DNA from 3 places in the Kluyvera sichuanensis genome. Region 2 is predicted to be linked to each of the others. Evidence: predicted binding sites of a transcription regulator. Region 2 holds the regulator's gene; each other region holds the start of a gene.
What was found. The regulator PurR, encoded in region 2, represses purine synthesis genes. The targets are predictions, from matches to a motif close to CANGCAAACGTTTGCNTG.

Region 1: the regulator PurR is predicted to act here: its motif matches at 2,977-2,994, upstream of AB2B48_RS19660 (NCS2 family permease).
Region 3: the regulator PurR is predicted to act here: its motif matches at 4,723-4,740, upstream of purL (phosphoribosylformylglycinamidine synthase).

The regions. Positions count from the first base shown of each region.
Region 1 is NZ_CP162271.1:4,092,541-4,100,523, reverse strand. Features, by position in the region: gene AB2B48_RS19665 (Na+/H+ antiporter) at 1-1,207, opposite strand, end outside; gene AB2B48_RS19660 (NCS2 family permease) at 1,402-2,751, opposite strand; gene soxR (redox-sensitive transcriptional activator SoxR) at 3,161-3,619, opposite strand; gene soxS (superoxide response transcriptional regulator SoxS) at 3,707-4,036, shown strand; gene AB2B48_RS19645 (YjcB family protein) at 4,289-4,570, shown strand; gene AB2B48_RS19640 (IclR family transcriptional regulator) at 4,618-5,361, opposite strand; gene AB2B48_RS19635 (lytic transglycosylase F) at 5,517-7,028, shown strand; gene ssb1 (single-stranded DNA-binding protein SSB1) at 7,213-7,740, opposite strand.
Region 2 is NZ_CP162271.1:1,018,699-1,026,681, reverse strand. Features, by position in the region: gene sodB (superoxide dismutase [Fe]) at 1-230, shown strand, start outside; gene AB2B48_RS05115 (MFS transporter) at 311-1,477, opposite strand; gene AB2B48_RS05110 (YnhF family membrane protein) at 1,638-1,727, opposite strand; gene purR (HTH-type transcriptional repressor PurR) at 2,022-3,047, shown strand; gene punR (DNA-binding transcriptional activator PunR) at 3,066-3,977, opposite strand; gene punC (purine nucleoside transporter PunC) at 4,091-5,284, shown strand; gene cfa (cyclopropane fatty acyl phospholipid synthase) at 5,582-6,730, shown strand; gene AB2B48_RS05085 (PadR family transcriptional regulator) at 6,767-7,315, opposite strand; gene AB2B48_RS05080 (OFA family MFS transporter) at 7,522-7,983, shown strand, end outside.
Region 3 is NZ_CP162271.1:2,511,079-2,519,061, reverse strand. Features, by position in the region: gene pdxJ (pyridoxine 5'-phosphate synthase) at 1-38, shown strand, start outside; gene acpS (holo-ACP synthase) at 38-418, shown strand; gene AB2B48_RS12280 (YfhL family 4Fe-4S dicluster ferredoxin) at 415-675, opposite strand; gene AB2B48_RS12275 (MurR/RpiR family transcriptional regulator) at 769-1,617, opposite strand; gene yfhb (phosphatidylglycerophosphatase C) at 1,834-2,469, shown strand; gene tadA (tRNA adenosine(34) deaminase TadA) at 2,535-3,035, shown strand; gene mltF (membrane-bound lytic murein transglycosylase MltF) at 3,032-4,570, opposite strand; gene purL (phosphoribosylformylglycinamidine synthase) at 4,816-7,983, shown strand, end outside.

The DNA.
Region 1 (7,983 bases), 2.0 Mb from region 2:
CCGCAGCCAGGAAGATCAGCTCATAGCGCGCCGGGAAGGCGTCGCCTGAAGGCAGTAGCAGCGGGATGGAGAGCACACCGGCAAGGGTAATCGCCCCGCGCACACCGGCTACGGAGGAGATCAGCAGCTCGCGGGTGGTCCATGAACCAAACTCCATCGGTTTCTTTTTCAGGAAGCGCTGGCTCAGCTTGCGCATCGTCCACAGCCAGCCAAAACGCACCAGCATCAGCGCCGCGTAAATCAGGATGATATCGGTAAACAGCATCCAGGTTTCAACGTTCGGGTCGGCCTCTGCCGCTACCAGCGAGCTTTCGAGAATCTCTGGCAGTTGTAGACCCAACAGCAAGAACACCATGCCGTTAAACACAAACTCCAGCATCGCCCAGGTACTGTTGGCACGCAGGCGCATCGCCAGCGGCGCGGTGCGCATCACGCCGGAACGGGTGATGGTCATCCCGGCCGCTACCGCCGCGAGGATACCGGACACCCCGATATGTTCGGCGATCAGGTAAGAGGCGAACGGCAGAAGGAACAGCAGCACAATCTGCGTGGCGGGTTCATCACCGCCCCAGCGGCTGAGGAAGCGCATTGAGCGACCGTACGACCAGCTGACCACAAAGCCCGCCAGGATGCCGCCAATCGCCACTTTGAGGAATTCCACCGTGGCGCCACCGACGGTAAACACCATCGTGCCCATCGCTACCGCGACGGCAAACTTCAGCGACACCAGGCCAGAGGCGTCGTTCATCAGCGCCTCGCCCTGCAGAATCCCCATGATTTTTTTCGGGATGCGCCCTTCCCCGACAATCCCGGAGAGCGCCACGGCATCGGTCGGAGACAGCACGGCAGCCAGCGCAAAGGCTGGAATCAGCGGAATACCCGGCACAATCCAGTAGATCAGGAAGCCAATCCCCACTACCGTCACCAGCACTAACGCCAGCGCCAGCCCGAGGATCTCTCGCCCATGCTCAATAAACTCACGGGTCGGCGTTTTCCAGCCGTCGGCAAACAGCAGCGGCGGGATAAACAGAACGAGGAACAGTTCCGGGTCAAATTCAACGTGCAAACCAAACGTCGGCCACGCCAGCAGCGCGCCGATGGCGATTTGCATTAATGGAAGTGGGATCTGGAAGGGCATTACGCGCGTAACCACCCCGGAGAGCGAAACCACAAGGGTCATGATGAGTATGGTAAAGAATATTTCCATGCGTTCCCTGTTTACAGCGTTGTCTTATTATTCAAAACATGAAGCGTCGTGCTTCCGAGTTTACGTTACCCAGATTAACGCAAAAGGAAACGAGAGGTGGCTGAAAATAGAAAAAAAGTCCGGACGCGTAGCCCGGCCAAGCCACAAATAAAAAACCCGCCATCAGGCGGGTTTTTTGTACGGCAGTGGCGAGATTAAATCGCCCAACCGCCCGCATAGAACACCACCAGCGCCGCCGCAATAATCACGGTGCCGATGTTCAGCTTACGCCATTCGCCAGAAACCACGCGGCCAATCACCAGGGTCGCGAAGCCAATCATGATGCCGGTAACGATGTTACAGGTCAGCACGATCATCACAGCGGTGATAAGCCCGGACATCGCGTCAACAAAGTCGTTAAAGTCGATGCGCGCCACGTTGCTCAGCATCAGCAGGCCGACGTACATCAGCGCTGGTGCGGTGGCATAGCCTGGAACCAGGTAAGAGAGCGGAGAGAGGAACAGAATCAGCAGGAACAGGATGCCGACGGTGATCGCCGTTAAACCCGTTTTACCGCCTGCCGCCGTACCCGCTGCGGATTCGATATAGACCGCTGCCGGGGATGCGCCCACAACTGCCGAGAACACGCTGCTCAGGGAGTCAGTGGTCAGCGCTTTGCCGCCATTGATGATCTGGCCGTCTTTATCCAACAGGTTTGCCTGACCGGCTACCGCACGGATAGTCCCGGTGGCGTCAAACACCGCGGTCATCACCAGCGCCAGCACGCTTGGCAGCACAACCGGATTCAGCGCGCCCATAATATCAAGGCTGCCGATCAGCGAGTTGCCTTTGTCATCGCTCAGCGATGGCATGGCGAACACGCCGGAGAAGTGCACGTTTGGATCGAAAATCAGGCCGACGATGGAGACACCGATGATGGTCAGCAGAATGCCGCCCGGTACCTTCAGTTTCTCCAGACCGATGATCATCGCCAGACCGACCAGCGTCATAATGACCGGGAAGCTATCGAACTGACCCAGCGCAACCGGCAGGCCGTCCAGTGGGTTTTTCACTACCATGCCAACGCCGTTCGCGGCGATCAGCAGCAGGAACAGGCCGATACCAATGCCCGTACCGTGCGCAATGCCCTGCGGCAGATTGCGCAAAATCCAGCTACGGATACCGGAGGCAGAAATGATGGTAAACAGTACACCCATCAGGAATACCGCGCCCAGCGCAACCGGAATACTGATGTGCTGGCCCAGCACCAGGCTGAAAGCGGTGAAGGCGGTCAGTGAGATTGCACAGCCGATCGCCAGCGGCAGGTTTGCCCACAGGCCCATCACGATAGAACCGACACCGGCCACCAGGCAGGTCGCCACAAAGACCGCTGCCGGTGGGAAACCGGCTTTACCCAGCATGCCCGGCACCACGATCACCGAGTAAACCATCGCCAGGAAGGTAGTGAGACCGGCGACAATCTCCTGACGAACGGAGCTACCACGTGCAGAAATTTTAAACCAGGCGTCTAACGAACCGCCGGTACGCGCTGAAGGCGTAGACATAGAAAACATCCCCTGAGAGTTTTTATCATTCGTTCGTCTGCGTGGTGGAACATCCACTTCCAGCTAAGCGTCATCTCCATGTGCTACTTGCGGCAATAGGGGAGCCACAAAAAAGCAAACGATTAACTCCGCGCAGACAAAACGATATTCGGAATTCCTTACCCTCGGCGTGTGCGAGATAAGGTTGGCCCGCTCATTTTCGGCGTAAGATGCGTCCGAAATTTGAAGGCAAACGATTATCTGGCTTTTATGCCCCTTTTTTCAACAGAAGTTTGCCCTGGTTTATGAAAATTAACGAATGCCGATGAAGAATTGCTCAACCCATGCGCAAACGTTATCGTCCATGCGCAATCCGGCAACATTTCTATGGCAAAAATGTCGCAATTTTCCGGAGAGGAATGCATAAGGATTATTCTTCTTCCAGCAAACGCGCCCCGGTCCCTTCTTCCCCCAGTTTATCGCCGGGGTTACGCAGCGGGCAGTCGCGCAACGACATACAGCCGCAGCCGATGCAGCCGTCAAGCTGGTCACGCAGCGCCTCCATGGCGTGAATGCGTTTATCCAGCTCTTCGCGCCACTGGGTAGTGAGATGCTTCCAGTCTTTTGGCCCGAGGGTATGGTTTTCCGGCAGCACGCTGAACGAGTCGCCGATAGTCGCCAGCGGAATGCCGAGGCGCTGGGCAATTTTAATGATCGCCACATAGCGCAGCACGTCGCGCTTATAGCGCCGCTGATTGCCACTGTTGCGTGTGCTGTGGATCAGCCCTTTGCTTTCATAAAAATGTAACGCAGAGACCGCAACCCCAGTTCGTTTCGCTACTTCGCCGGGTGATAACAGCGTTTTTATGCGCGTCGTCTTTTTTTCCATAATCCGCTTTACCTCAAGTTAACTTGAGGAATTATACTCGCCGACAGAACAGAAATCGACGCAAAAATAGACAACGGGGAGAGCCTTATGTCCCATCGGGAAATTATTCAAACGCTAATTGAATGGATAGATGAACATATCGATCAACCGCTTAATATCGACATCGTGGCCCGTAAGTCCGGCTACTCGAAGTGGTATCTGCAAAGAATGTTCCGCACCGTGATGCATCAGACGCTGGGTGACTACATCCGCCAGCGACGCCTGCTGCTTGCCGCAGAGGCGCTACGCACCACCCAGCGGCCTATCTTTGATATCGCCATGGATCTCGGCTACGTTTCGCAACAGACCTTCTCACGCGTATTCCGCCGCGAGTTTGACCGCACGCCGACGGACTACCGCCACCAGATCTCCGCTTAATCCGCATTCAGGCTGCTGCACCGCGTGTGGCGGCCTTACCCATGCTTACAGGATGGTTATTGGATTGACAAAAATCCTGCGTTTACCTCTGGTGAATAAAACAACAAACGTGATATAGTTCACATAACGAGATGAAACAGAAACACTGTTTCACTCAATTTGTGAATGCCTTCAGATAGCCAGAGCGCCCAGTGCCTCATTACACAAGTGCTGTCAGGGCAGCTTGTTGTTTATCTCTGAGGAAAAGGTCCCATGCTTTCACTTACCGCAGGCGTTACGCTGTTACGCTGGCCGTTAACCAGCGCCGTGCTGATGTTCGTTGCTAGTACCCTGAAAATCAAACTCCGTAAAGCCGACTACATCGGCCTGGGCGCTATTTGCAGCATGCTGGGTCTTGCGGCCGCCTGCTGGTTTGCCACCAGCCTGTTAGGGATTACTCTGGTCGAGATTTCCACTATCTTTAACAATATCAAAGATGTGATGGTTGAAGTGATGAGCCAGACGCCGCCAGAATGGCCGGTCGCGCTCTATTAATTGCAGAAAACCCCGCCACGGCGGGGTTTTTTATTGTCTGAATGCGGCTATTCCCCGTCTAAGGCCAACGCAATACGCCGGGCCGCTTTTTTAAGTTTGTCCTGCCACTCCCCCACGTTGCTTTGCGCAAAATGTTGAGTCGATGAGACCAGCGCCAGCGCGGCGCAGTGCTCTTTTGGCGCAAAACGCAGCGGCACCGACAGCGATGACACCCCCGCCGCCAACTCTTCATCCGCCCGGTAGCACCCCGCTTTGCGAATTTGCAGCATCCGTTTCAGGAACGCCTCTTCCGTGTCGCCTAATCCTGCCCTCAGCACCTCTTCACGAAAGCGTTCGTACAGCCCACGCTGCTGCTTCGAGGTTTGGTTGGCGATAACCACTTTTGGCGCGCTGCCGGAAAACATCGGGCGCGGACGGCCTCGGCCGTAAATCAACGCAATGTCCTGAGTCGAGGACTCGTGATGCAGGTCGAGAAACACATCGCCATCAAGCCTGGAGAGCGTGCAATGACAACCCGTCTGCTTCACTAGCTCACGCATCTGCGGGATGCTGGCTGCCAGCAGCGGGTCGGTGCTGCGGATGACATAATCCAGCAGGGTGATGCGTGGCCCCAGCGCATAATAGCCACCGTTAAAGCGCTGCAGCAGGCCAGTGTGCATCAGCTCTTTCAGGTAGCGATAGCCGGTGGGCGTGGAGCATCCCAGCGCTTCCACGATACGGTCGGCTTCCCACACGGGGCGTTCTGCAGTGAACAGGTCAAGTACCGACAGCATCCGATTCAGGCTGGTCATTATGTCTCTCCATGGCACAAAATGTGCATTGTAGCCGTTGCCATCGATGCTAACCAGATAGCGGCCTCCGACGGCCTGAAAAAGCCATACTCCTGCCAGGTTTTTTAGCCATCTTCTACTAAAATTGACGGATGCGCCTTGCGGAGTGCCGCACCATGAACGCCATCCCTTTTCATCGCCTCATTACCGTCTGTTTAAGCGCCCTGCTGCTGTCCACCCCGGCTTATGCCGCCCCCAAACCGGATGAACAAAGCGATGCGCTGGAAGTGAATATCGAAAGCATCATGCAGCCGTGGAAAGGCGACCTGCCCGGCATGCTTGACCGTCGCGTGATTCGCGTTTTAACCACTTACAGTAAAACCTTCTTTTTTATCGACAAAGGACAGCAGCGCGGCGCGACGCACGATATTTTCGCCGCCTTTGAGCGCAGCCTGAACGCACAGCTAGCAAAGGATAAGAAGCTTAAGCAGAAGCATCTGAAGGTGCGGATTATTTTTGTGCCGGTGACCCGCGATAACCTGTTTACCGCGCTCAACGAGGGAAAAGGCGATATCGCCGCCGCTAACCTGACCATCACACCGTCCCGCCAGCAGGCGGTTGCCTTTACTGATCCTATCTATAACGATATCAAGGAGCTGCTGATTTCCGGCCCCGCGTCACCGCAGGTTAACAACCTGGATGACCTTTCCGGAAAAACGGTGTTTGTGCGTAAATCGTCGAGCTATTACGAGAGCCTGACCGCGCTCAACGCGCAGTTCGTCAAAGCGGCAAAACCACCGGTCATCATCAAAGCCGCCCCGGAGGCGTTGGAGGATGAAGATCTGCTGGAGATGCTCAACGCCGGGCTGATCCCGCTGACGGTGGTTGATCATCACAAGGCGGTTTTCTGGCAGCAGGTCTTCCCCAAAATTCAGGTGCATGAGGATGTGGTGCTGCGCGATAACGGCAGCATCGCCTGGGCGGTGCGCAAAGATAATCCCAAGCTCCTCACTGAGCTTAACGGCTTTGTGAAAGAGAACCGCCAGGGCAGCACGCTGGGCAATACGCTGCTGCTACGCTACCTGAAAAGTGCGAAATACGTAAAGAACGCGGCGGCGGAAAAAGAACGACGTAAATTTCTGAAAATGGTGGAGGTGTTCAGGAAATATGGCGATCGCTATGACGTTGACTGGCTGCTGATGGCGGCGCAGGGCTACCAGGAATCGCGGTTAAATCAATCGGTGCGCAGCCACGTCGGGGCCATCGGCGTGATGCAGGTGATGCCGAAAACTGGCAAGGAGCTGAAGGTCGGCGATATCAAACAGCTCGACCCCAATATTCACGCCGGGGTGAAGTATATGCGCTGGATGATCGACCGCTACTACGGCGACGAACCGATGACACAGCTGGATAAGGCACTGTTTTCGTTTGCCTCTTATAACGCGGGGCCGGCACGGATTGCGCGTTTACGGGTAGAGACGCAGAAGCGCGGTTTTGATCCGAACGTCTGGTTTGGCAACGTCGAGAATCTGGCCGCTGAGAAGATAGGTGCGGAGACGGTGACCTACGTTGGCAATATTTATAAGTATTACATTGCCTATCGGCTGGTGCTGGATGAGATCAACCGCAAGCGGGCGGCGACCGGGAAGCCGCCGATTATTCCGGCGAGCGATAAGGCGCAGCAGTAGGCTCCGGGTCTCCCCGGGGTCGGCGTGAACGCCTCGCCCGGGCTACGATGCCATCAACGCAATCCCATGCAAACCTAATCGTGGCCCGGCCGAGCGCAGCGCCGCCGGGATCGGCTCCGACCCAACAGACATAAAAAAACCCCGACGAATCGGGGCTTTTTTTCAGACGGTTATCTGCCGTTTATCAGAACGGGATATCGTCATCGAAGTCCATTGGCGGTTCGTTAGACGGAGCCGGAGCGGACTGCTGCTGCGGACGAGACTGCGCGCCGCCGCTGAACTGGTTGCCGCCCTGTGGCTGCTGAGGCTGGCCCCAACCGCCCTGCTGCTGCTGGCCGCCACCTGCTGGTGCACCGCCGCCCTGACGGCCACCCAGCATCTGCATGGTGCCGCCAACGTTAACCACCACTTCGGTGGTGTATTTTTCAGCGCCGGACTGATCGGTCCATTTGCGGGTACGCAGCTGGCCTTCAATATAGACCTGAGAGCCTTTACGCAGGTATTCGCCTGCTACTTCCGCCAGCTTGCCGAACAGCACAACGCGGTGCCATTCAGTCTGCTCTTTCATTTCACCGGTCGCTTTGTCGCGCCAGGATTCGGAAGTCGCCAGCGTAATGTTGGCAACTGCGCCACCATTCGGCATGTAGCGTACTTCCGGGTCCTGGCCCAGGTTACCGACGAGAATCACCTTGTTTACGCCTCTGCTGGCCATGTTTGTCTCTCCTGAAATATGAATCTTGATTAAGTGTAAACGCGCCAGTGTATCATTTCCAGACGGTATTTTGGTAGCTGCGAGGTATATTCCACTAAACATCTTATCCCGCTGCAATTTTCACCAGCATCCGGAATCGGCATTCCAATACTGTATATTCATTCAGGTTAAGTTGTGTCATAATTAGCCGTTTCTGCCGTTTGTCCTTCTAACAAACCAGGCAATCCGTGTATCTCCTCTACC
Region 2 (7,983 bases):
ACTTCGGTGCGGGCTGGACCTGGCTTGTGAAGAAGGCGGATGGTTCCCTGGCTATCGTTTCAACGTCTAACGCGGCAACCCCGCTGACCACCGACGCGAAGCCACTGCTGACCGTTGACGTGTGGGAACACGCTTACTACATCGACTACCGCAATGCGCGTCCAAACTATCTGGAGCACTTCTGGGCTCTGGTGAACTGGGCGTTTGTGGCTGAGAATCTGGCAGCGTAAGCAAAAAATAACCCGGCATCGCCACGCTCCGCCGGGTTATCTCGTATCACGCAGAAGGTTTCCCTTCTGCGTTTTTGTTTTTATTGGCTGGCCAGCGCCTCTTCACCGCGTGAACGACCGCTCAGGAATACCACCAGCAGCGCCAGCGCGGCAACAATCGCCCCCATCACCGGTACAAAGCTGTAACCCAGACCACCGGAGATCACTGCTCCGCCCGCGACCGCACCCAGTGCGTTACCCAGATTGAACGCCCCGATATTCACCGAGGAAGAAAGACCCGGTGCTTCGTGCGCCACGCGCATCACGCGCATTTGCAGCGGTGGCACCACCGCGAAGGTTGCAGCCCCCCACACCACCATACTGAAGGCCGCGCCTACCTGCGTTTGCGCAAGGAACGGAATCGCCAGCATGATTGCCATCAGCAGCAGCAGGAAGCCCTTCAGCGTTCCGCTCACCGAACGGTCTGCGAATTTGCCGCCGAGGTAGTTACCGATTGAGAAGCCGACGCCAATCAACACCAGCATCAGCGTAATAAACGCTGGCGTGGCGTGAGTTATCATCCGCAGCACCGGTGAAATATAGGTATAGAGCGTAAACATCGCTCCCGCACCCAGTACGGTGGTCAGCAGCGCCGACAGCACCTGCGGACGCACCAGCACCGACAGTTCGCGCTTCACGTCCGGTTTTTCACCCGCCCCGCCCTTCGGCAGAGAGAACCACAGCCCCAGGATGGCAATAATGCCAAGGCCTGCCGTTGCCAGGAACGACATCCGCCAGCCGATGGTTTCACCAAGCCAGGTTGCCGCCGGCACCCCGCCGATATTGGCAATCGTCAACCCCATAAACATGGTCGCCACGGCGCTGGCCTGCTTATGCTTCGGCACCACGCTGGCGGCGACAACGGAACCCAGGCCGAAGAACGCGCCGTGGTTAAGGCTGGTAATAATCCGCGACAGCATCAGCGTGGTGTAGTCCGGCGCCATCGCCGACAATACGTTACCGAGGGTAAAAATCGCCATCAGGAAGATCAGGGCGTTACGGCGGGCACGATGTGAAAGCAGCAGCGTCATCAGCGGCGCACCAACCATCACCCCTACGGCATAGGCGCTGATCAGCATCCCGGCTGCGGGAATGGAGACGTCCACGCCTTTTGCGATCACCGGCAGGAGCCCCATTGGCGAGAATTCGGTAGTCCCGATGCCAAAGGCCCCGATGGCTAACGCCAGTAAGGGAAAGTTAATTTTCATGCAAATGCTCCGGTTGGCCGCACAACAGACGCGGCATGTCGATAATGGGCAAAAGCATGACATCAATCACATAAAAACAGAAGTGTACAAAACAGCAAAAGATTATTGCTAAACGGGTAACAATCAGACAGGAGGGAGCGGGCGCCCCCTCGCAGAGGAATTAATGCAGTACAGCAGTCAAACTTGCGGCAACGATCAGCGCAAGGGTAATGACGGTGGTGGTGAGTGACATCTTAAGTTCGGTACTCATCAACTTTTCTCCTTTTTATCGCTACAGCAAAACTGAGCTAACTCATTTTTGCACAGTATTGCGCAAAAATCTTCACAGATTTAGCAGGATGTTGGTTTTTACTCTTCCACTTTGCGTCAGGATAAGTCAAAATTCGACGCTTATTTATAAGCGTACCGGCCATTGACCCCCTCCTGTCGTCCTGTATCGTTTTCCCGGCGAATCGCAATCCACAAAATTGCGTCAGGGTGTGTGAAGGCAAACGTTTTCCTTTCGATTTTATCAGGGGCAGGCCAGGGTCTGGAGTGAGATGGAATGGCAACTATTAAAGATGTAGCGAAGCGCGCAAACGTTTCCACTACAACCGTATCACATGTAATTAACAAAACGCGTTTTGTCGCCGAGGAGACGCGTGAAGCCGTTTGGGCGGCGATCAAAGAGTTGCACTACTCTCCGAGCGCCGTTGCCCGCAGCCTGAAGGTGAACCACACCAAATCGATTGGTTTGCTGGCAACCAGCAGCGAAGCGGCCTACTTTGCCGAAATTATCGAAGCCGTTGAGAAAAACTGCTTTGAGAAAGGTTATACCCTGATTCTGGGCAACGCCTGGAATAACCTGGAAAAACAGCGCGCCTACCTGTCGATGATGGCGCAAAAGCGCGTGGATGGCCTGCTGGTCATGTGCTCCGAGTATCCGGAATCCCTACTGACGATGCTCGAAGAGTACCGTCACATTCCGATGGTGGTGATGGACTGGGGCGAGGCTAAAGCAGACTTCACCGACTCGGTCATCGATAACGCCTTTGAAGGCGGCTATACCGCCGGTCGTTACCTGGTTGAGCGTGGTCATCGCGATATCGGTGTGATCCCAGGTCCACTGGAGCGCAACACCGGCGCGGGCCGTCTGGCCGGCTTTATGAAAGCGATGGAAGAAGCGCAGATCAACGTACCGAAGAACTGGATTGTGCAGGGTGACTTCGAGCCCGAATCTGGTTATCGCGCAATGCAGCAGATCCTGTCGCAGCAGCCGCGCCCTACTGCTATCTTCTGCGGTGGTGACATCATGGCGATGGGCGCACTGTGCGCCGCAGATGAAATGGGTCTGCGCGTGCCGCAGGACATTTCGCTGATCGGTTATGATAACGTGCGCAACTCGCGTTTCTTCACCCCGGCGTTGACGACCATTCACCAGCCGAAAGATTCGCTTGGTGAGACGGCGTTTAACATGCTGATGGACCGTATCGTCAGCAAACGCGAGACCTCGCAGTCGATTGAAGTGCATCCGCGTCTTATCGAACGTCGCTCCGTGGCCGACGGCCCGTTCCGCGACTACCGCCGCTAAGCATTACCCACGGACACCCTACTCGGGTGTCCGCAGCCACTCTTCATTTAGCGTCTCGCTATCCCCCAGATATTCCAGCAGCCAGCTTAAAGCCGGCGACGCTTCGCTTTGCTGCCAGGTCAGGCAACAGGCGGCATCCGGGAACGGGTTTTCAAGCTGTAGCGCCACCCATGCCCCGCTTTCCAACCACGGTTGCGCCAGATGCCCCGGCACCATCGCCGCGCAAAGCCCCGCCGAGATACAGGTTTCCGATGAGGCCCAGTCCGGCACCACCACGCGCTTCTGGTTATCGAGCAGCCAGGTTGTTCGCTTTGGCAGCGATCGCGAAGTATCTTCGCGCACCAGTGACGGCCAGTTGCGCAACACATCATCACTGAGCGGGCCTTCCATCTGCGCCAGCGGATGGGTACTCGCCACTACGCAGTGCCAGTTGAGCATCCCCATATCACGAAACGCGAAACGGCCACCAACCGGAATCGCCTGAGTGGCACCAATCGCCAGCTCCACGCGACCATCGGCCAGCGCATCCCAGACGCCATTAAACACTTCCTGATAAACAATCAGTTCCACGTCGCTAAAGTGGCGATAGAAATCGACAATCAACTGCCGGGTTCGCTGCGGTTTCACGATATTATCGACGGCAATCGCCAACTGCCCTCGCCAGCCGTTAGCAATTTGCTGGCACTGTTGGCGAGTGATCTGCATTTTTTTGATAACAGAGCGCCCCTCCTTCAAAAACCATGCGCCAGCGGGAGTAAGCTCAACGTCGCGATGGCGCCGTTCGAACAGGGGAACTGCCAGCCACTCTTCCAGCTGGCGTACCGTATAGCTGACCGCAGAAGGCACGCGGTGCAGTTCCTGAGCCGCGGCGCTAAAGCTACCGTTGCGCGCCACCGCATCAACCACTTCCAGTGAATATTCAGACCACATTTTCTGCCTGCAAAATTTTTGAATGCATGACGCAAATATTAGCGTTTCACAAGCCGTTATGCACTCTCTACACTCAGCGGCATCGTTTATTCATGATAAAAAGGGCGAAATTAATGCAACCTGGGAAAGGATTTTTAGTCTGGCTCGCGGGGCTGAGCGTATTGGGCTTTCTGGCTACCGATATGTATCTCCCTGCCTTTGCCGCCATTCAGGAAGACCTGCAAACGCCGGCATCAGCCGTCAGCGCGAGTCTTAGCCTGTTTCTGGCCGGTTTTGCCGTCGCGCAACTCCTCTGGGGGCCGCTGTCAGACCGCTACGGGCGCAAACCGATTCTGCTGTCCGGGTTAACCATTTTCGCTATTGGCTGCATTGGCATGCTGTGGGTGCGCGATGGCACCACGCTGCTGGTCCTGCGTTTTGTGCAGGCCGTCGGCGTTTGCGCTGCGGCGGTGACCTGGCAGGCAATGGTCACCGACTACTATCCAGCTCAGCGCACCAACCGCATTTTTGCCACTATCATGCCGCTGGTTGGGCTCTCTCCGGCGCTCGCCCCGCTGCTGGGTAGCTGGCTGCTGGCGCACTTTGACTGGCAGGCCATCTTCGCCACGCTGTTTATTATCACCCTGGTGCTGATGCTCCCGGCGTTCCGCCTCAAGCCTGCGCACAAAAAAAATGCCACTAGCGAAGAAAAGCTGACCTTTATGCGCCTGCTGCGCAGTAAAGACTATCGCGGCAACGTGCTGATTTACGCCGCCTGCTCGGCGAGCTTTTTCGCCTGGTTGACCGGTTCACCGTTTATCCTGCATGAGATGGGCTACAGCCCAACGGTAATTGGTCTGAGCTATGTGCCGCAAACCATCGCCTTCCTGATTGGCGGCTACGGCTGTCGCGCCGCGCTGCAAAAATGGCGTGGTGCCCAGATGCTGCCGTGGCTGCTGGTTATCTACGCGCTGAGCGTGGTGGGTACCTGGGCCGTGGGTCTGGCAGAAAACGCCTCGTTGACCGCCCTGCTGATTCCGTTCTGCGTGATGGCCATTGCCAACGGCGCGATTTATCCGATCGTCGTCGCTCAGGCGCTGAAGCCATTCCCACAGGCAACAGGCCGTGCTGCGGCATTACAAAACACGCTGCAGTTAGGGCTCTGTTTCCTGGCAAGCCTTGCGGTATCCACATTGATTGCCACGCCGCTGCTGACCACCACCAGCGTGATGCTGGTGACCGTGCTGCTCGCAGGCGTCGGCTACTGGATGCAACTCGCCGCTCGTCGCGCTGAACGTGAAATAGAACACGCCACTTCTCACGCCTAAACATCACTCATATCAATATCCCAGGAAATGATTAGGGCGCTAAGATTTTTAGTTGAATCAACAAACTTAGCGTCCTATACTGGATCCGCATCACATAAATAATATAGATTGAACTTATTAAGCGGGAGCAGGATAGCTTCCCGTTGAACCATGGATTGGCTTTCGGCAAGGGATTCTTCCCTTCCTCTGTGCTACGTCGGATAGCAGGCTCACGAATTTCGTGAGATTTCTCACAAACCCAAAAAAAGCGTCTACGCTGTTTTAAGGTTCTGATCATCAGGTCGGGATGGAGAAGCTATGAGCTCATCGTGTATAGAAGAAGTTAGTGTACCGGATGACGACTGGTATCGTATTGTCAGCGAGCTGCTAGGCCGCGCAGGCATTGAAGTAAACGGCAATGCTCCCTGCGATATACAAGTCAGAAATCCTCGGTTGTTTAAACGTGTGTTACAAGAAGGTTCGCTGGGTCTTGGCGAAAGTTATATGGACGGTTGGTGGGAATGCGATCGTCTGGATATCTTCTTCGACAAGGTGCTGCGCGCCGGATTAGAAACGCAACTCCCTCACCATATTAAAGACACGCTTCGCATTGCCGGCGCGCGTCTGTTTAATCTGCAAAGCCGTCGTCGTGCCTGGCAGGTCGGTAAAGAACATTACGACCTGGGCAACGATCTCTTCAGCCGCATGCTCGACCCCTATATGCAATACTCCTGCGGTTACTGGAAAGATGCCCAGACGCTGGAAGAGGCGCAGCAGGCTAAGCTCGATCTCATCTGCCAAAAACTGCAGCTAAAACCCGGAATGCGCGTGCTGGACATCGGCTGCGGCTGGGGCGGTCTGGCAGCGTTTATGGCCAGAAACTACGACGTCACCGTCAAGGGCGTGACCATTTCAGCGGAACAGCAGAAAATGGCCCAGGCCCGCTGCGAGGGGCTGGACGTCGAGATCCTGCTGCAAGATTACCGCGACCTTAACGACCAGTTTGACCGTATTGTTTCCGTCGGGATGTTCGAGCACGTTGGTCCGAAAAACTATGACACCTATTTTTCCGTCGTCGACAAAAATCTGAAACCCGACGGACTGTTTTTACTGCACACTATCGGCTCGAAGAAAACAGACAATAATGTCGATCCCTGGATCAACAAATACATCTTTCCGAATGGCTGTTTACCCTCAGTACGCCAGATTGCGCACGCCAGCGAACCTCACTTTGTGATGGAAGACTGGCACAACTTTGGCGCTGACTACGATACGACGTTGATGGCATGGCATGAACGCTTCCTCGGCTGCTGGCCGGAAATCGCGGACAACTATTCTGAACGATTCAAACGCATGTTTAGCTACTATCTCAATGCCTGCGCGGGTGCTTTCCGCGCGCGAGATATTCAGCTCTGGCAGGTGATGTTCTCCCGCGGCGTCGAGAGCGGTTTGCGCGTCGCCCGCTAGTCACTTCACGTCTGCGCCGCACTGGCGCAGACGCTTTTATCCCCTTTCGCCGCTTCGGCAATAGCCAATGCAGCGGTCTATCCAGCGCAGCATCCCTTCCTGACGTTCAATCGCCCCTTCCAACACGATAAAATCGCCAAAACGATCGCTATCCAGCGGCGGCACCTGCGGATACTGTTCCATGGTTTTTTGCAGCACGTGAAGCCGCTCCAGGTGCTGCATCCGCTGATTTTCCAGCAGATGGATACGGGTAGTGAGATCCAGATAACTGGAAAAGTACATCCGCACCCGAAACACGTCCTTTGCCGTTTTCTCAATTGGCTCATCTTTATGCAGCCACTGCATCAGCGCCTGATGCCCGGCCTCGGTGATGCTGTACTTCTTCTTCTCCAGAATATCGCCGCTGATCTCAATATCGTAAGTCACCAGCCCCTCGTTAAACATGCTCTTCAGCTCGCCATAAATCTGGCTGTGTTTGGCATGCCAGAATTTGGCTAACTCATGGTTAAACGCTTTGCTGATGTCATATCCGGTCATCGCCGTCCGGTTTAACAAGCCAAGAATGGCATAGGTTAAAACTTTCATTGTGCCCTACCTGATGTTTTTCCCCGCTGAGTATACCACGCCGCGCCGTCATATCCGCTTTGATCAACATGTCAAAACAAACATGTAAACATTGACATGTTTATCAGTGTGGATTAGCGTCGTTAGCAGTTTGCTTTAACGTGTCAGCTTGTTAATAAAATATTGATTTAGTTAATGAACACCAAAATTACGGTTAAGGATGAAAAATGGATTACTCAAGGAAACGGTGGTGGATCCTCACCGCCAGCTGCTTTATCAACCTCTGCGTCGGGTCGATGTACGCCTGGAGCATTTTCGCCTCCCCGATGGCGGAGTACCTTTCCGGGCTGCACGGCAGCACAATCAGTTCGGCAAACCTGGCGATTGTGTTCGTAGTCTGTAACTCGGTCGGCCCCATCACCATGATTACCGGCGGTAAAATCAACGACACGCTGGGTCCGAAACTGGTGATTTTCATCGGCGGTCTGATGTTTGGCGGCGGCATGATCCTCTGCGGTTATGCCACCGAAGTCAGCCATCTGGTGTGGGCCTATGGCATCCTCACCGGCCTGGGCCTCGGTATGGTCTATGGGGCGACCATCAGTACCTCAATCAAGTTTTTCCCGGATAAACGCGGCTTCGTTGGCGGCATCACCACCGCGCTGTTTGGTATCAGTTCGGTTATTATC
Region 3 (7,983 bases), 1.5 Mb from region 2:
CCGAGATGAAACGTCTGATGCTGGAAGCGCGCGGGTAATGGCGATTCTGGGGCTTGGGACCGACATCGTCGAGATCGCCCGCATTGAAGGGGTGATCGCCCGTAGCGGCGATCGTCTCGCGCGACGCGTGCTCAGCGACAACGAATGGGCTATCTGGGAGACGCACCAGCAGCCGGTGCGTTTTCTGGCCAAGCGCTTTGCGGTGAAAGAGGCCGCTTCAAAAGCGTTAGGCACCGGCATTCGCAACGGCCTGGCGTTCAACCAGTTCGAAGTCTACAACGATGAGTTGGGTAAACCGAAGCTGAGACTCTGGGGTGAAGCGAAGCGGTTAGCGGAGAGAATGGGCGTGGCACATATGCATGTGACGCTCGCCGATGAACGCCACTACGCCTGTGCAACGGTGATTATCGAAAGCTAGATTTTGTCCGCGTGATGCATCTGGACGAATTTATCCCACAGCTGCTCTTCGCTCTCTGAATGTGCCGGATCCTTAAGAATGGTATTCGGGATCGGGCACACTTTCTGACAGGTTGGCGTGTCGTAATGGCCAATGCACTCGGTGCAGCGATCGCTGTTGATCTCGTAGATGCTATCACCCATCGAAATCGCCTCGTTCGGGCATTCCGGCTCGCACATATCGCAGTTGATACATTTTTTGGTGATTAACAGCGCCATCAGGACATTCTCAGAAACGAAATAAACAGGGCGCGCATTATACGCTCATTTTACCGCCAGGCCATACCTTTTCTGTGGTAATAGCACCGCCGATCAAACCAGCTTTTTCACCAGCGCTTCGCTATGACGAATGCGTTCCGGTGCGTTTTCCAGATCCTGCTGCACCAGCCCCATAAACAACAGATCCGTCAGCATCATCTGCGCGCTGGTTGAAGAGATAGCCGCGCTGCGCGTCGCCTGCTCTTCGGCAATGGTGTACAGGCAGTGCGTCGCCCGCTGCTGAAGGGCATTGGGGGAAAAGCCGGTGATCGCCACCACTTTACCGCCTACGCGCAACATCTCATCGGCAGCGAGATTAATCTCCCGGCGCGCCCCGGAGTAAGAAATCGCCAGCATCACATCATCCTGGGTCATCGCCTGCACGGTAGCCAACAGGGCGTGCATGTCCTGCTCGGAAACGGCGTTCAGGCCGATTTTCATCAGCTTCCAGCTAAAGTTACGGGCAACCAAACCTGATGCGCCGATGCCTGTCAGCACGATACGACGCGCGCCGCGCAGCATGTTGACCGTCTCCAGCAGCTTGTCTTCGGTGTTCACGTCGAGCGAGGCATGCATCGCCGCGACGTTATCTTTAATCAGCTTTTCGCCGACCAGGCGAAGCGGGTCGTCGCCGCAAATCTGGTTATGTACCGGGACGGAGTGCGGGTTGACGTTGCTGGCGAGTGCATCACTCAGCGCCAGTTTAAGCGCCGGGAAGCCTTTAAAGCCAAGCTTCTGGGCGAACTTCACCACGCTGGATTGGCTCACACCCGCCTGGCTGGCGAGCTGCTGGGAGCTTAAATGGCGGGCTAAATCCGGCTGTGCCAGAATGAAATCAGCCAGCTTTCTGTCGCTTTGCGCCAGCTGCGGATAACGCTGACGAATACTCAGTAAACAATTCATAATAACCTCACGGGCACAATGACCACGATGTGCCAGGCCACCATTCTGCTCGTTTGCAAGAATTTTGTATTCTATTATAACGGAATATATCGAATTAAATGTGCTATGTGATTGTAAAATAGCAGCAATTCTCGGGGGGTATCGCTATCAGGCGAAACCTGAGGGGCTATCTGGTAGTCTGGTCACTGTATGGATTAACGATAACGGGAGCCGCATTTGGTCAGTCACTGTCGCCGCGTGGTGTTTTTCGACCTCGACGGTACGCTGCATCAGCAGGATCTCTTTGGTGCTTTTTTACGCTATCTGTTACGCCGATTGCCGCTTAACGCCTTACTGGTTTTGCCCCTGCTGCCGATCGTTGGCGCGGCGATGCTGGTGAAGGGGCGCGCGGCACGCTGGCCGGTAAGCGTGCTGCTGTGGGGAAGCACCTTTGGCCGACGCGAGGCAACGCTAAAGGCGCTGGAAGCGAGCTTCATCCTCTGGTTTCGTGCAACCGTCACGCCATTTCCCACCGTGCAGCAGCGGTTGGATAGCTATCTCCAGCATCAGGATGCCGATGTCTGGCTTATCACCGGGTCGCCGCAGACGCTGGTGGAACGCGCCTATGCCGATGCACCCTGGATGCAGCACGTCAACTTGATTGGCAGCCAGATGCAGCGGGGGTTTGGCGGGCGAGTGCTGTCAGTTCGCTGCCTGGGCCATGAAAAAGTGGCCCAGCTTGAACAGCGCCTCGGCGCGCCGCTACGCTTGTACAGCGGCTATAGCGACAGCAAGCAGGATAACCCGCTCCTCTTTTTTTGTGAGCATCGCTGGCGGGTCACCGCGCGCGGCGAACTGGAACAACTGGAATAGTCGGCGCTGCGCTTTGATGGATATTGTGTATAATGCGCGGCGTTTTATCATCTGGAGTCCCCACGTTGTCCGACACTGAACTGAACCACGAATACTGGATGCGCCACGCGCTTGTACTTGCCCGCCGAGCCTGGGATGAAGGCGAAGTGCCGGTAGGCGCCGTACTGGTTCACAATAATCAGGTGATAGGCGAGGGCTGGAATCGTCCGATTGGCCGTCACGATCCCACCGCGCACGCGGAGATCATGGCGCTGCGTCAGGGCGGCCTGGTGCTGCAAAACTACCGGCTGATAGATACCACGCTGTATGTGACCCTGGAGCCTTGCGTGATGTGCGCGGGGGCGATGGTGCATAGTCGTATCGGCAATCTGGTCTTCGGCGCTCGTGATGCCAAAACCGGTGCGGCGGGGTCGCTGATTGACGTGCTACATCATCCAGGAATGAACCACCGCGTTGAGATCACCGAAGGTGTATTGGCTGAGACGTGCGCGGGGATGCTCAGTGATTTCTTCCGCGAACGGCGGCAGCAGAAAAAAGCGTTAAGGCAGGCAGAAAAGGGCTGCTAGTTTTTCGAGGTGAAGCGCAGCAGCGGCGTATCGCTGTTATCGCGATCGCCTCGACGCAGGAATGAAAATATCCCCGTATCATTTTCACTATGCTGTAGCTCATTTGGCGAAACGGTAGGATAGGCTTGCGCTATCGCCATCTCTTCCTCTGCTTTTTTCTCTTTTTCCTGCAAATACCCCACCAGGCTTATCTGATACTTACGGATATTTTCGACGTAGGCATAGGCTTCATGCCCGCGGGCATAGCCGTAGGTGAGTTTGCTGTACCACTGTTTCTGGCTGAGTAACGGCAGTCGCTGCTTCACGTCGGCCCAGCTGTCCGGGTTACCCTTCTGTTTAGCGGTGAGGGCGCGGGCATCCAGCATATGGGCGTAGCCCATGTTATAGGCCGCCAGCGCAAACCAGATTCGCTCCTCTTGCGGCACGCTGTCCGGTACCTTACTCATCATATCCTGCAGGTAGCGCATCCCGCCGCTGATGCTCTGCTCGGCATCGGTACGGTCGCTCAATCCCAGGCTCTGGGCGGTGTTTTTGGTCAGCATCATCAGGCCACGCACCCCGGTTGGCGAGGTGGCAAGCGGATCCCAGTGGGACTCCTGATAAGAGATAGCCGCCAGCAGCTTCCAGTCGATTTCGCTGGCGTACTTCTCAAACAGCGGCTGCAGGTCAGGCAGCACGCTATCTACCGCGCGCAGGAAGGTGCGAGTATCAACATAGTCGAAGTCGTCACCGTGGCCGAGATACTTCTCTTCAAGGCGGGCAAGGGTGCCGTCTTCATTAATGTTGTCGAAGAAATCAAGCATTGCAGCGGAAAGCGTATTGTCGTCGTCCTGCAGGCTAAACCAGGTTACCGGCTGTTCGTCGGTCACGTCGAGGGCAACCGCCAGCTCCGGGTGTACGCGCTGAAACAGACCAATCGCCACCGAATCGGCGATGGTGTAATCAAGCTTGCCGTCGATCACCGCCTGCATCAGGTCGGCGGAGCTGCGTTTCTCATCGACGGTCCAGCCGAGGTCCGGGTATTTGTTTGCCTGCAGGTTTTGCAGATCGCTGATGACCACCTGGCCTGGGGCAATGGTGAGCTGGTCTGCGGAGACGCTGCTGAGGCTGCGTGGACGCGTATTACCAACGCGATACACCAACTGTTGTGATACCGAATAGTAAGTCGGCCCCGCCTGGTAGCTTTTTACGCGCTCGCTGTTATAGACCAGACCGGCGGCCAGCATGTCGGCGCTGCCGTTATCGAGATCGTCAAACAGCTGGCTGATGTTCTGTCGCACCGTCACTTTCAGCTTTACGCCCAGATAGTCGGCGAACTGCTGGGCGAGCTCATAATCGAGCCCGTAGTCCTTATTATTGACGACGGTGTAGGTCAGCGGAGATTGCACGGTACTGATGCGCAGTTCCCCCCGCTCTTTGATAGCGGCGATGCGATTCTCTGGTTTTCCAAACCAGGGAAGAGAGGGCCAGAGCGCCGCTGCGAGCAGCAACGTCACAAAGCCGATAAGCAGGTAATTAATCTTTAGTTTTTTCAAATGGTTAATTCACTGCGCTGTTAGAAGTTGTTCCAGATAATCTAAAGCCTTGTTACAGAATGAGCGGCATTTTGCTTAACATTGCGCCAGTTGGCAACTTATTCGAGATATGTGTCACATCTATTGATAAAGAAAAGAGATGTGTTTATTTCGACGCAAACGGTTTCGTCGGGGCGCAGGATTCTCTATAATAGCGCCCGTTCTCCCCCATTGCGCACACTGAAAGCTGAGAAGACGAGAGACTTATGATGGAAATTCTGCGTGGTTCGCCTGCACTGTCTGCATTTCGTATTAACAAACTGCTGACGCGGTTTCAGGCAGCCAACCTCCCGGTAAGCAACATTTACGCCGAGTATGTCCATTTTGCCGACCTGGACGCGCCGCTTAATAAAGAAGAGCGAGCCCGACTTGAGCGACTGTTGCAGTATGGTCCAAGCCTCAATAGCCATAACCCTACCGGTAAACTGCTGCTCGTCACCCCTCGCCCTGGCACCATCTCCCCCTGGTCTTCAAAAGCTACCGACATCGCCCACAACTGCGGCCTCTCGCAGGTTCTGCGCCTTGAGCGCGGCGTAGCGTACTACGTTGATGCCGCTAGCCTGACCGCCGAACAGCTAAGCGCCGTGGCGGCCGAACTGCACGACCGCATGATGGAGAGCGTATTTGACTCGCTGCAGGATGCCGAAAAACTGTTTGCCCATCATCAACCGGCACCGGTTGCCAGCGTGGATCTGCTGGGGCAGGGCCGTCAGGCGCTGATCGACGCCAACATCCGTCTTGGCCTGGCGCTGGCGGACGACGAAATTGACTACCTGCAGGATGCGTTCACTAAATTGGGCCGCAACCCGAACGACATCGAGCTCTACATGTTCGCGCAAGCGAACTCTGAGCACTGCCGTCACAAGATTTTTAACGCCGATTGGATTATCGACGGTAAACAGCAGCCGAAGTCGCTGTTTAAGATGATCAAAAACACCTTCGAAACCACGCCGGATCACGTGCTGTCTGCCTATAAAGACAACGCCGCGGTGATGGAAGGCTCTGAAGTGGGCCGTTACTTCGCCGACCATAAAACCGGTCGTTACGATTTCCATCAGGAGCCTGCGCATATCCTGATGAAGGTGGAAACCCATAACCACCCGACGGCAATTTCTCCATGGCCGGGCGCTGCAACCGGCTCCGGCGGTGAAATCCGCGACGAAGGGGCAACCGGTCGCGGTGCCAAACCAAAAGCGGGGCTGGTGGGCTTCTCCGTGTCTAACCTGCGTATTCCTGGCTTTGAACAGCCGTGGGAAGAAGATTTCGGTAAGCCGGATCGTATCGTTACCGCACTGGACATCATGACCGATGGCCCGCTGGGCGGCGCGGCGTTCAACAACGAATTTGGACGTCCGGCGCTGACCGGCTACTTCCGTACTTACGAAGAAAAAGTGAACAGCCACAACGGCGAAGAGCTGCGCGGTTACCACAAACCGATCATGCTGGCAGGCGGGATCGGCAACATCCGAGCCGATCACGTACAGAAAGGTGAGATCGTGGTAGGGGCGAAGCTGATCGTCCTCGGCGGCCCGGCGATGAACATTGGCCTGGGCGGTGGTGCTGCCTCTTCAATGGCTTCCGGTCAGTCCGATGCTGATCTCGACTTCGCTTCCGTACAGCGCGACAACCCGGAAATGGAACGTCGCTGCCAGGAAGTTATCGACCGCTGCTGGCAGCTGGGCGATGCCAACCCGATTCTGTTTATCCACGACGTGGGCGCGGGCGGTCTGTCTAACGCCATGCCGGAACTGGTCAGCGACGGTGGGCGCGGTGGTAAATTCCAGCTGCGCGACATCCTCAGCGATGAGCCGGGCATGAGCCCGCTGGAAATCTGGTGTAACGAATCTCAGGAACGCTACGTACTGGCGGTCGCCGCCGATCAGCTGCCGCTGTTCGACGAACTGTGCAAACGTGAACGTGCGCCGTACGCGGTGATCGGCGAAGCCACCGAAGAGAAGCATCTGACCTTGAGTGACAGCCACTTCGACAACCAGCCAATCGACATGCCGCTGGACGTGCTGCTTGGCAAAACGCCGAAGATGACTCGTGACGTGCAGACGCTGAAAGCGAAAGGTGAAGCGCTTGCCCGTGAACACATCACGCTGGCCGACGCGGTGAACCGTGTACTGCATCTGCCAACCGTGGCGGAGAAAACCTTCCTCGTGACCATCGGTGACCGTACGGTGACCGGTATGGTCGCGCGCGACCAGATGGTTGGCCCATGGCAGATCCCGGTAGCGAACTGCGCGGTGACCACCGCTAGCCTCGACAGCTACTACGGCGAAGCGATGTCTATCGGCGAACGAGCGCCGGTTGCGCTGCTGGACTTTGCTGCCTCCGCCCGTCTGGCAGTAGGCGAAGCACTGACCAACATTGCCGCAACCCAGATTGGTAACATCAAACACATTAAGCTCTCGGCAAACTGGATGTCAGCTGCAGGTCACCCTGGCGAAGATGCTGGTCTGTACGAAGCGGTGAAAGCGATCGGCGAAGAGATGTGCCCGCAGCTGGGCCTGACTATTCCGGTGGGTAAAGACTCCATGTCGATGAAAACCCGCTGGCAGGAAGGCAACGAGCAGCGCGAGATGACCTCGCCGCTGTCGCTGGTGATTTCCGCCTTTGCTCGCGTTGAAGACGTGCGCCACACCATCACGCCGCAGCTGGTAACCGAAGATAACGCTCTGCTGCTGATTGACCTCGGTAAGGGTCATAACGCGCTGGGCGCCACCGCACTGGCGCAGGTTTACCGTCAATTGGGCGATAAGCCAGCCGACGTCCGTGACGTGGAACAGCTGAAAGGCTTCTACGAGGCGATTCAGGCACTGGTTGCACAGCGTAAGCTGCTGGCCTATCACGACCGTTCCGACGGTGGCCTGCTGGTTACCCTGGCTGAAATGGCCTTTGCCGGTCACTGCGGCGTGGAAGCTGACGTGGCAACCCTCGGCGACGATCGTCTGGCGGCGCTATTCAACGAAGAGTTGGGCGCGGTGATTCAGATTCGTGCTGCAGACCGTGAAGCGGTAGAGGCGATTCTGGCGGCCAACGGCCTGGCTGATTGCGTGCACTCCCTCGGTAAAGCCGTTGAAGGTGACCGTTTCACCCTGACCGCCAACGGCCAGCCGGTATTCAGTGAAAGCCGCACTACGCTGCGTATGTGGTGGGCAGAAACCACCTGGCAGATGCAGCGCCTGCGCGATAACCCAGAGTGTGCCGATCAGGAACACGACGCGAAAGCCAACGATAACGACCCGGGCCTCAATGTGAAGCTCACCTTTGATATCGCCGCCGACGTCGCAGCACCTTACATCTCTACCGGTGCGCGCCCGAAAGTAGCGGTACTGCGCGAGCAGGGCGTGAACTCCCACGTTGAGATG